3 regions of the Streptosporangium sp. NPDC004379 genome follow, and region 2 is predicted to be linked to each of the others. Evidence: riboswitches for the same ligand, from Rfam matches in the RefSeq annotation. Region 2 holds a riboswitch; each other region holds the start of a gene.

The links. A riboswitch is a leader RNA that binds a small molecule or an ion and turns the genes downstream of it on or off. The one in region 2 is predicted to bind cobalamin.
Region 1: linked by a shared signal. The riboswitch ahead of ACFYSC_RS33025 (ribonucleoside-diphosphate reductase subunit alpha) and the one ahead of cobN (cobaltochelatase subunit CobN) in region 2 are both predicted to bind cobalamin.
Region 3: linked by a shared signal. The riboswitch ahead of ACFYSC_RS02080 (ABC transporter substrate-binding protein) and the one ahead of cobN (cobaltochelatase subunit CobN) in region 2 are both predicted to bind cobalamin.

What each region holds. Positions count from the first base shown of each region.
Region 1 covers NZ_JBIAMC010000022.1:30,242-33,509, forward strand. The annotation lists gene ACFYSC_RS33020 (Bug family tripartite tricarboxylate transporter substrate binding protein) at 1-882, shown strand, start outside; cobalamin riboswitch at 881-1,082, shown strand; gene ACFYSC_RS33025 (ribonucleoside-diphosphate reductase subunit alpha) at 1,290-3,268, shown strand, end outside.
Region 2 covers NZ_JBIAMC010000006.1:338,009-341,276, forward strand. The annotation lists gene cobN (cobaltochelatase subunit CobN) at 1-1,780, opposite strand, end outside; cobalamin riboswitch at 1,834-1,953, opposite strand; gene ACFYSC_RS16020 (precorrin-3B synthase) at 2,122-3,210, shown strand; gene ACFYSC_RS16025 (precorrin-8X methylmutase) at 3,207-3,268, shown strand, end outside.
Region 3 covers NZ_JBIAMC010000001.1:480,726-483,993, forward strand. The annotation lists gene ACFYSC_RS02075 (FecCD family ABC transporter permease) at 1-361, opposite strand, end outside; gene ACFYSC_RS02080 (ABC transporter substrate-binding protein) at 413-1,375, opposite strand; cobalamin riboswitch at 1,445-1,578, opposite strand; gene ACFYSC_RS02085 (Gfo/Idh/MocA family oxidoreductase) at 1,717-2,577, opposite strand; gene ACFYSC_RS02090 (histidine phosphatase family protein) at 2,845-3,268, shown strand, end outside.

The sequences.
Region 1 (3,268 bases), on a different contig from region 2:
GAGGCGCTCGCCTCCCATGGGGCGCCCTACGGGACACCGTACGGGTCGCGGTCCGGGGCGCCGTCCGGGACGGCGTCCCGTGAGCGGTCCGCCCGCGACCCGCTCTCCCGCGAGCCGTTCTCCCGAGATGGGAGGCTGCTCCTCGCCGGGATGCCCGCGGTGGCCGGGGCGGAGATCGCCGACACCGCCGCCGTGGTCGACTCCACCACCCCGCTGGCCCGGCTGGCCGGCGACTGGGCGGCCCTGATCGTTCTGCCCGGCTCCCGCCTGCGCTCCTTCGAGGACCTCGCCGCGCTGCTGCGCCGCGACCCGGGCGGGCTGGTGATGGGCGGGCGCCTGGAGGGCGGCTCCGACCACGTGCTCTACGGCATGATCGCCAAATGCCTCGGGGCGGACGCCAGGCTGCTGCAGTACGCGGGATACCCCGCCGCCGCCGACGCCGTCGAGGCGCTCCGCGACGGCCGGGTGGGCGCGATCCTGGGCTCGGCGCGCTCCTTCACACGCGAGATCGCCGCCGGTCGCCTGCGGCCGCTGGTGGTCTCCTCCGCCGAGCGGCTCCCCGGGATCGACGCGCCGACGCTGATGGAGATGGACGTCCGGCTGGAGTACACCGACTGGTGCGGGGTGTTCGGCCCGCGGGGCATGAGCCCGGACGACCGGGACCGGGCCGTGGCCCTGTGCGACGCCCTCGACGCCTCGCCGCGCTGGCGGTCCCTGTGCGAGGCCGGGGGCTGGAGCCGGATCTACCTCAGCGGCGACGACTTCCGCCAGTGGCTGTCCGGCGAGACCGGCCGGGCCCGTGACGTGCTCCGTGATCTCGGTTTGCTCAAAGCCTTCGCCACAACCTGTTGGGGTAGTTGCGTCCGAAGCCACTACATGTAGGATCCTCGTCGTTGCCGGCTCGCCTTCCGCGTGGAGGCGAGGCAAGAGGGAACCCGGTGCGAATCCGGGGCTGCCCCGCAGCGGTGAACGGGAACGACCGCCGTCAGGAGCACTGGGCCATGCGCCCGGGAAGCGACGGCCAGTAGGCATGCGCCAGGCGCCCGTGAGTCCGAAGACCTGCCGGTGACGGGAAAGACGGGAGAAGGGGACCGGGCCGGGCGCCGGGGCCGCGTGAGGCGGCCCGGGGCGCGCGGCGCGGCCGCCTCTCCCGGCACAGATGTCCAGGGCCTCGAGGGTGGGCCCGCGGACGAGGCGGTCCGGCATGCCCGCGAACCGTTCTCCGACGCGTGCCCTTGACCCGGCGGGAGCCCTACGGGAAGAGCACCGAGCACGCCAGGAGGAAGCACGTGGCACCGATCGTGACCGAGGCAGCCGAGACGGCCGAGGGGACCGGGCAGGCACGCGAGGATCTGGCCGGCCGCCGGCTGGCCATCGAGGAGGCCGCCGCCCGGGTGGTCGCCGATCCGGAGAACTCCAGGGTCGCCGCCGGCCTGCTGGCCGGGCTGATCGCCGACGAGGCCGCCGCCCACGGCGTGCGGACCTTCGCCGGGTCCGTCGCCGCCGCCCACGCCGCCGGGCTGCTGCAGGACGGCCTGGCCGCCTTCGTCGCGGCGCACGCCGCCGAGCTGGACGCCCTCGTCGACGACGCCGCCGACGCCCGGTTCGAGTACTTCGGCCTGCGCACGGTCTACGACCGCTACCTGCTGCGCCACCCCGAGACCCGCGGCGTGCTGGAGCGCCCGCAGCACTTCTTCCTGCGGGTGGCGTGCGGCCTGTCGGAGACGGTGGAGGAGGCCGCCGAGCTGTACCGCCTCATGTCCACCCTGTCCTACCTGCCCAGCTCGCCCACCCTGTTCAACTCCGGCTCCCGCCGCCCCCAGCTGTCCTCCTGCTTCCTGCTCGACTCGCCCCGCGACGAGCTGGAGGCGATCTACGAGCGGTACGGGCAGATCGCGCGGCTGTCGAAGTACGCCGGGGGCATCGGCGTCTCCTGGACCCGGATCCGCTCGCGCGGCTCGCTGATCCGCGGCACCAACGGCCACTCCAACGGCGTCGTGCCGTGGCTGCGCACCCTGGACTCGAGCGTCGCCGCGGTCAACCAGGGCGGCCGCCGCAAGGGCGCGGCCTGCGTCTACCTGGAGACCTGGCACGCCGACATCGAGGACTTCCTGGAGCTGCGCGACAACACCGGTGAGGAGTCACGCCGCACGCACAACCTCAACCTCGCCAACTGGATCCCCGACGAGTTCATGCGCCGCGTCGAGGCCGACGGCACCTGGTCGCTGTTCGACCCCAAGGAGGTCCCGTACCTCACCGACCTGTACGGCGAGGCGTTCGACGCCGCCTACCGCGCCGCCGAGGCCGAAGGCCGGTACGTCCGCCAGGTCCCGGCCCGCGCCCTGTACGGCCGGATGATGCGCACCCTCGCCCAGACCGGCAACGGCTGGATGACCTTCAAGGACGCCGCCAACCGCACCTCCAACCAGACGGCCCTCCCCGGGAACGTCATCCACCTGTCGAACCTCTGCACCGAGATCCTGGAGGTCACCGGCGACGCCGAGACCGCCGTGTGCAACCTCGGGTCGATCAACCTCGCCGCCCACCTCGACGGCGGGCGGATGGACTGGGAGCGGCTGCGCTCCACCGTCCGCACCGCCGTACGGTTCCTGGACCGCACGATCGACCTGGGCTTCTACCCGACCCCCGAGGCCGAGGCCGCCAACCGCAGGTGGCGGCCGATCGGGCTGGGCGTGATGGGCCTGGCCGACGTGTTCTTCACGCTGCGGCTGCCGTTCGACTCCCCGGAGGCGCTGGAGCTGTCCACCCGGATCTCCGAGGAGATCGCGCTCGCCGCCTACGCCACCTCCTCCGACCTGGCCGTCGAACGGGGCCGCCACCCCTCCTACGACGAGACCCGCGCCGCCCGCGGCGTGCTGCACCCCGACCACTACGGCGCCGGACGGTCGGCGGAGTGGGCGGCGCTGCGAGCCAGGATCGCCGGGACGGGCCTGCGCAACTCGCTCATGGTCGCGATCGCGCCCACCGCGACCATCGCCTCCATCGCCGGCTGCTACGAGTGCATCGAGCCACAGGTCTCCAACGTCTTCAAGCGCGAGACCCTCTCGGGGGAGTTCCTCCAGGTCAACCGCTACCTGGTCCGCGACCTCACCGAGCGCGGCCTGTGGACCCCGCAGGTCCGCGACGCGATCAAGCGGGCCGACGGCTCGGTCCAGGACGTCCCCGGCGTCCCCGGCGACCTGAAGGCGCTCTACCGCACCGCCTGGGAACTGCCGCAGAAGGCGCTGATCGACCTGGCCGCCGCGCG
Region 2 (3,268 bases):
CGATGGAGGCGTGCTCGTCGAGCAGCTGCTCCAGCCGGGCGATGTCGCCGTAGGTCTCGGCCCTGGCCATGGGCGGCACCAGGTGGTCGACCAGGACGGCGTGCGCCCGCCGCTTGGCCTGGGTGCCCTCGCCCGGGTCGTTGACCAGGAACGGGTAGACGAGCGGCAGGTCGCCGAGCGCGGCGTCGGTGCCGCAGGAGGCGGACATGCCCGCGGACTTGCCCGGCAGCCATTCCAGGTTGCCGTGCTTGCCCACGTGCACCATGGCGTGCGCGCCGAAGGACGACGACAGCCAGCGGTAGGCCGCCAGGTAGTGGTGGCTCGGCGGCAGGTCGGGGTCGTGGTAGATCGCGATCGGGTTCTCACCGAAGCCGCGCGGCGGCTGCACCATCACGACCACGTTCCCGGAGCGCAGCGCCGCCAGCACGATGTCGCCCTCGTGCACGAACAGCTCACCGGGGGGCGGCCCCCAGTGGCGCTCCATCCCCTCACGCAGGTCCCCGGGAAGGGTGGCGTACCACTCCGCGTAGTCGGCGGCGGCGATGCGGATCGGGTTGCCCGCGAGCTGCTCCTCGCTCAGCCAGTCGGGGTCCTGGCCCCCGGCGGCGATCAGGGCGTGGATCAGCGCGTCGCCGTCCTGTTCGGCCACCCCCGGGAACCCCTCGCCCAGGTCGTAGCCCGCCTCGGCGAGGCGGGCGAGCAGGCGCACGGTGCTGGCGGGGGTGTCGAGGCCGACGGCGTTGCCGACGCGCGAGTGCTTGGTCGGGTAGGCCGACAGCATCACCACCAGGCGACGCTCGGCGGGCGGGGTACGGCGCAGCAGGCCGTGCCGTACGGCGATGCCGGCCACCCGGGCGGCCCGCTCGGGGTCGGCGACGTAGACGGTCAGGCCGTCGGGGTCGATCTCCTTGAAGGAGAACGGCACGGTGATGATCCGACCGTCGAACTCCGGGATCGCCACCTGCGAGGCCGCGTCCAGCGGGGAGAGGCCGTCGTCGTTCTCCTCCCACGCCTTCCGGCTGCTCGTCAGGCAGAGACCCTGCAGGATCGGGACGTCGAGCCGGGCGAGCGCGCCGACGTCCCAGGCCCCGTCGTCGCCGCCCGCGCCGGCCGCCGCCGGGTTGGAGCCGCCCGCCGCCAGCACGGTGACGACCAGCGCGTCGGCCCGGCGCAGCGTTTCGAGCAGGCCGGGCTCCGCCGTGCGGAGCGAGGAGCAGAAGACCGGGAGCGCCCGGCCGCCCGCGGCCTCGACGGCCCGGCACAGGGACTCGACGAAGGCGGTGTTGCCCGCCATGTGGTGGGCCCGGTAGTAGAGCACCCCGATCACCGGACCGGTCGTGTCCGCCGCCTCGCGCTCCAGCGGACCCCAGGCCGGGGCCGGCAGGGGCGGTTCGAAGCCCCGGCCGGTCAGCAGCACGGTGTCGGTCAGGAAGGCGTGCAGCTCGGCCAGGTTGGCGGGGCCTCCGTGGGCCAGGTAGGAGTGCGCCTGCGCGCAGACGCCGCCGCTGACGGTGGACAGCTCCATCAGTTCGGCGTCGGGGGCCTGCTCGCCGCCCAGGACGACGACCGGCCGGGGCCCGGCCAGCAGCGCGTCGAGGCCCTCCTCCCAGGCGCGGCGCCCGCCCAGCAGGCGCACCACGACCAGGTCGGCGCCCTCCACGAGGCCGGGGACGTCGTCGGTCAGGAGCCTGGCGGGGTTGCCGAGCCGGTAGCCGGCACCGCTGGCCCTCGCGCTCAGCAGGTCGGTGTCGGACGTCGACAGCAAAAGGACTGTGGGCACGGGGATGTCCTCCCTCGGGGTCCTCGCCCCGGTCGCGGGTGTCGCGACGGCCGGAGTCTCCTGGCTCCCGGATCGACGCTCACCCCGGCCTTCCCTGTGACGGTGGCCTGCGGTGGGGTTCGCTCCCCGGTGACAGTGGCGGGACCGCGCCGGACTCACACCGGCTTCCTCCTGACCTTCGCCTCCGGCAAGCCTATGACGGGAGATCCGCCATGACCATCCACGACTTCCCCCCGGACGGCCGCCCCGGACGGACCCGCCCTGACGGACCGCCACGCCCTGACGGACGGGCGAGTCCCGGTGGGCGAGCACGTCCCGACGCCTGCCCGGGGACGGTCCAGGTGCACCAGGCCGCCGACGGCCCGCTGGCCCGGGTGCGCACGCCGGGCGGCATCCTCACCGCGTCACAGCTGCGGGAGCTGGCCCGCTGCGCCCGCGACCTCGGCTCCGGGGTGATCGAGCTGACCTCGCGCGCCAACGTGCAGGTACGGGGCCTGCGCGACCCCGCCGCCTTCGCCGCGCGGATCGCGGAGGCCGGGCTGCGGCCGTCGGACACGCACGAGCGGGTGCGCAACATCGTCGCCGCGCCGTCGGTGGACGGCGCGCTCGTGGCCGAGCTGGACCGGTCCCTGTGCGCCCGGCCGGAACTGGCCGGACTGCCCGGCCGGTTCCTTTTCGCGCTGGGCGGCACCGGGCTGCCCGCCGACGCGGCCTCCGTCGACGGCCGGCTGCTGCTGGCCGGGTACGAGGTGGACGGCGTGCCGGGCACGGTCCACGGCCTGCTGGAGGCGGCGGCGGCCTTCCTGCGGCTGCGTACCGACGAGTGGCGCGTCTCCGAGCTGGTGGACGGCCCGGCGAGGATCGCCGCCGAGCTGAACGGGACGGCGGGCGCGTACCGGCCGCCCCTCCATCCGGAGCGGCCCGCCGGACTGGTGGAGGCACTGGTGCCGCTGGGCCGCCTCACTCCGGAACAGGCCCTGGCGCTCGCCGGCCTCGCCGAGCGGGCCTCGACGCCCGCCGGTCCCGCCGGTCCCGCCGAGCGGCCTCCGGAGCCGCCGACGCCGGGGCGGCCCGTCGCGCACCCCGGCCCCGCCGGGCGGGTCACCGTACCCCCCGACTCCGAGGTACGGCTGTCGCCCCGCCGTACCGTCTTCGTCGCGGACCGCCCTGGCGTCGGCGGCGCGCTGGAGGCGGCCGGGCTCATCACCGACCCGGACTCCCCCTGGACGGGCGTGACCGCCTGCGCGGGACGGCCCGGATGCGCCAAGGCCCTGGCCGACGTGCGGGCCGACGCCGCGCGCTGGGTGCCCCGGCGTCACACGGAGCTGCCCGTGCACTGGGCGGGCTGCGAGCGGCAGTGCGGGCTGCCGCCCGGCCGGGTCGTGCGGATGGTCGCCACCGCCGACGGATACGAGGAAAGGCATCAGTGACCGACTACATACGCGACGGCGCCGAGATCTACCGGCTGTCGTTCGCCACGATCCGCGC
Region 3 (3,268 bases), on a different contig from region 2:
CTGCGGCGCCCAGCAGGTACGGGTCGGCCAGCGGGTTGCGGAAGACGCCCTGATAGGCGGCTCCGGCGGAGGCGAGCAGGCCGCCGACGACCGCGGCGAGCAGGACCCTGGGCAGCCGCAGTTCCCACAGCAGGCTCTGCTCGACCGGCGCCAGCCCCGGGTCGGCCGAGACGAACGGCAACCAGTCGAGCAGTTGCAGCGCCGCCTTCCCCGGCGGGATGTCGGCGGCGCCGACCAGGTACGCGGCGAGGGCGCTCGCCAGGAGCACCCCGGCCGCCGCCAGCGCCGCCGCCGGCCGGAGCCGGGCCGCGCGTCCCGGCCGTCCGGCCGGGACGCCGGGACCGTCAGGACCGTCGGGCATGTCGGGGGCGTCGCGGCTGAGGAGGCCGGAGGGGCGGGCGGAGCGGGTCACCTAGTCCGTCGCGGCCTTCTGCACGGCCTCGCCGACCTTCTCGGCGAGGTCCACGACGCGCGGCCCCCAGCGGGAGGCGATGTCGTCGTCGAGCTCGACGACCTGGCCCTTCCCGACGGCGGAGAGCTTGGACCAGCCGGGACGCTTGGCGAGGGTGGCCGCGGTCTGTGCGCAGCACTTGGTGTCGGCCAGGAACACCAGGTCGGGGTCCGCCTGGGCGACGAACTCGGCGGAGAGCTTGGGGTAGCCGCCGGCCGGGTCGGGCGCCTTGTCCGCGATGTTGGTCAGGCCGAACAGCCCGTAGACCTGGCCGAGGAACGTGCTGGACGTCACCGAGTAGGGCGTGGCGTCCAGCTCGTGGTAGTAGGTGAGGTTCTTGTCCTTGGGCGCGGCGGCGGCCAGCTCGTCGATCCGCTTGCGCATCCCGGTCACGAGCTCGTCGGCCTTGGCCTTGTTGCCGGTGGCGGCGCCGAGGTCGCCGATCTGGTCGTAGGTCTCGTCGAGCTTGGCGGCCGCGGGCTCCAGCAGGACGGGGACCTTGACCTTGGCCAGCTTGGCGACGATGCCGTCGATGTCGTTGGCGAGCACGACCAGGTCGGGCTTCTTGGCGATGATCGCCTCGGCGTTCGGCTTGAAACCCGACAGGTCGGTCTTGGGGGCCTCGGCCGGGTAGGTGGACTGGTCGTCCACCGCGATCACCTGGGGCCCGGCGCCGACGGCGAACAGGCTCTCGGTGGCGGTGGGCGACAGGGAGACGACGCGCTCGGGCTTCCTGGCGATGGTGACCGGACCGTTGCCGGCCTGGACCGTGACGGGGAACCCGGCCGCCTGGGCGGCGGGAGCGGAGCTCGCCCCCGAGGAGACCGCGGGGGACGAGGAGGACGAGGGGGAGTTCTGACCGCATCCGGCCAGGGCCAGCATGCCGAGCAGGGCACCGGCGAGAACGGGGCGTACGGGCCTCAACCGAGGTCCTTTCAGTTGCCGGAACCGAGAGACCCGCGAGAAGCGACGGATCACCCTTTTCCACGAGGGCTGACGACGTCGGCACAACGGAGGCGACCTGGCTCGGCCCCATGGGGACCATGACAGTTGCGGGACAGCGCCGGACTCACACCGGACTTCGCTACACGTTATGCGTCGGGCAAACGTTACCAATTCCCCGGGGAGCCGCGACATGGGACCCTCGGACCGGCCTCCCCCGCCCGGCCGCAGGACCCACGCCGTCGACCTTCCCTCACCCGGCCACGCCTCGCGCCGCCCGGAGGATTCCCCCGGCGGGGTCGCGCGCCGCGGCGCCGGACCCGTCAGGCGTGGGTGAGCTGCTCCTCCGCCGCCGCGATGATCTCCTGAAGACGCAGGCCGTGGGCGGCGTCGAGGGGGTGGCCGCCCCCGCCGCGGACGGCCTCGGCGAACTCCGCGAGCATCACCGAGAAGACGTCGGAGCCGAGCCGGTCGCCGTTCATGGCCTCCGTGCCCAGCTTGCCGTAGACCTCGACGGCGGCCGGCGGCTTGTCGCCCGGCACGCTCATGCACAGCGACGCCTCGCTGACCGCGCCGCCCTCGTGCTCCAGCAGCAGGCCGACCCAGCCCCGTGGGTTGCCGTGGGCGCGGACCGCGGTGACCCGGCCGAGCGCGGCGTCCAGCATGTCGATCATGTGCGGGCCGACGTCGAGGATCGCGCCGCGCTCCAGCCGCCAGGGGCTGGTGAAACCGCTGCCGAGCAGCGCGCCGGAGATGTGGGCCGCCCGGCCGCCGAAGGGCTCGATCGCCGAGACCCGGGCCAGGAACGCCCTGGTGGCCGGCGAGTAACGCCAGGTGAGGACCATCTGGGAGGGCACCCCGGCCTCGGCGACCGCGTCCGCCAGCCGCCGGGCCCCCTCCAGGTCGGCCGCGAGGGGCTTCTCCAGCAGCAGCGCCTTGCCCTCCTTGGCGGCGCGCACGCCCAGCTCGGCCTGTACGGCGGGCGGCACCGCGAACGCGACCGCCTCGCAGCTGTCGAACAGCTCCTCGATCCGCTCGAAGACGGGGACGCCGAACCCGGCCGCCGCTCCGGGCCGCCGCGCCCACACGCCGGTCAGGCGGGTGTGCGGTCCGGCCGACAGCATCGGCGCGTGCACCTTCTCGGCCCACGGCCCGGCACCCACCAGGCCCACAGATATCGTCACATCCCCCAGCCTCTCACGGGGTGCACCGCCGAGCGGGGGCACTCCGCCGAACCGGTCTCGACGCTCCGCCGAGCCCGTCTCGACGCTCCGCCGAACCGGAGGGATCGGACGGCGGATCAACCGGATGCGGATCGACCGGACACGCAAGGACCGGGCGCGGAGGGGACCGGACGCGCGAGGACCGGACGGTCCCGCGGGGAGTGTTTCCGCCGGGCGGCAGGGGCACCCGATCGGCCGCGCCGGCCGTACCGGCATGATGGGTGACATATGAGAGAGATGTTCCTGCTACGGCACGGCGAGACGGAGTGGAGCCGGAACGGCCGCCACACCGGGCGCACGGACCTTCCGCTCACCGAGAGGGGGGAGGCCCAGGCGCGGGCGCTCGCCCGGCTGGTCGCGGAGCGGTCCTTCGACCTGGTGCTGGTCAGTCCCGCGGCGCGGGCCCGCCGTACGGCGGAGCTGGCCGGCCTCACCGACTACGAGATCGATCCCGACCTGTGGGAGTGGGACTACGGCGGGTACGAGGGGATCACCACTCCGGTGATCCGCGAGGACCGGCCCGGCTGGTACCTGTGGCGCGACGGGGTGGTCCCCGGCGACGCCGCCCATCCCGGTGAGAGCGCGGCGGAGGTCGGCGCCCGCGCCGACCGGGTGATCGGCCGTGCCCGCGCCGCCGGGGGCGAGGTGGCCC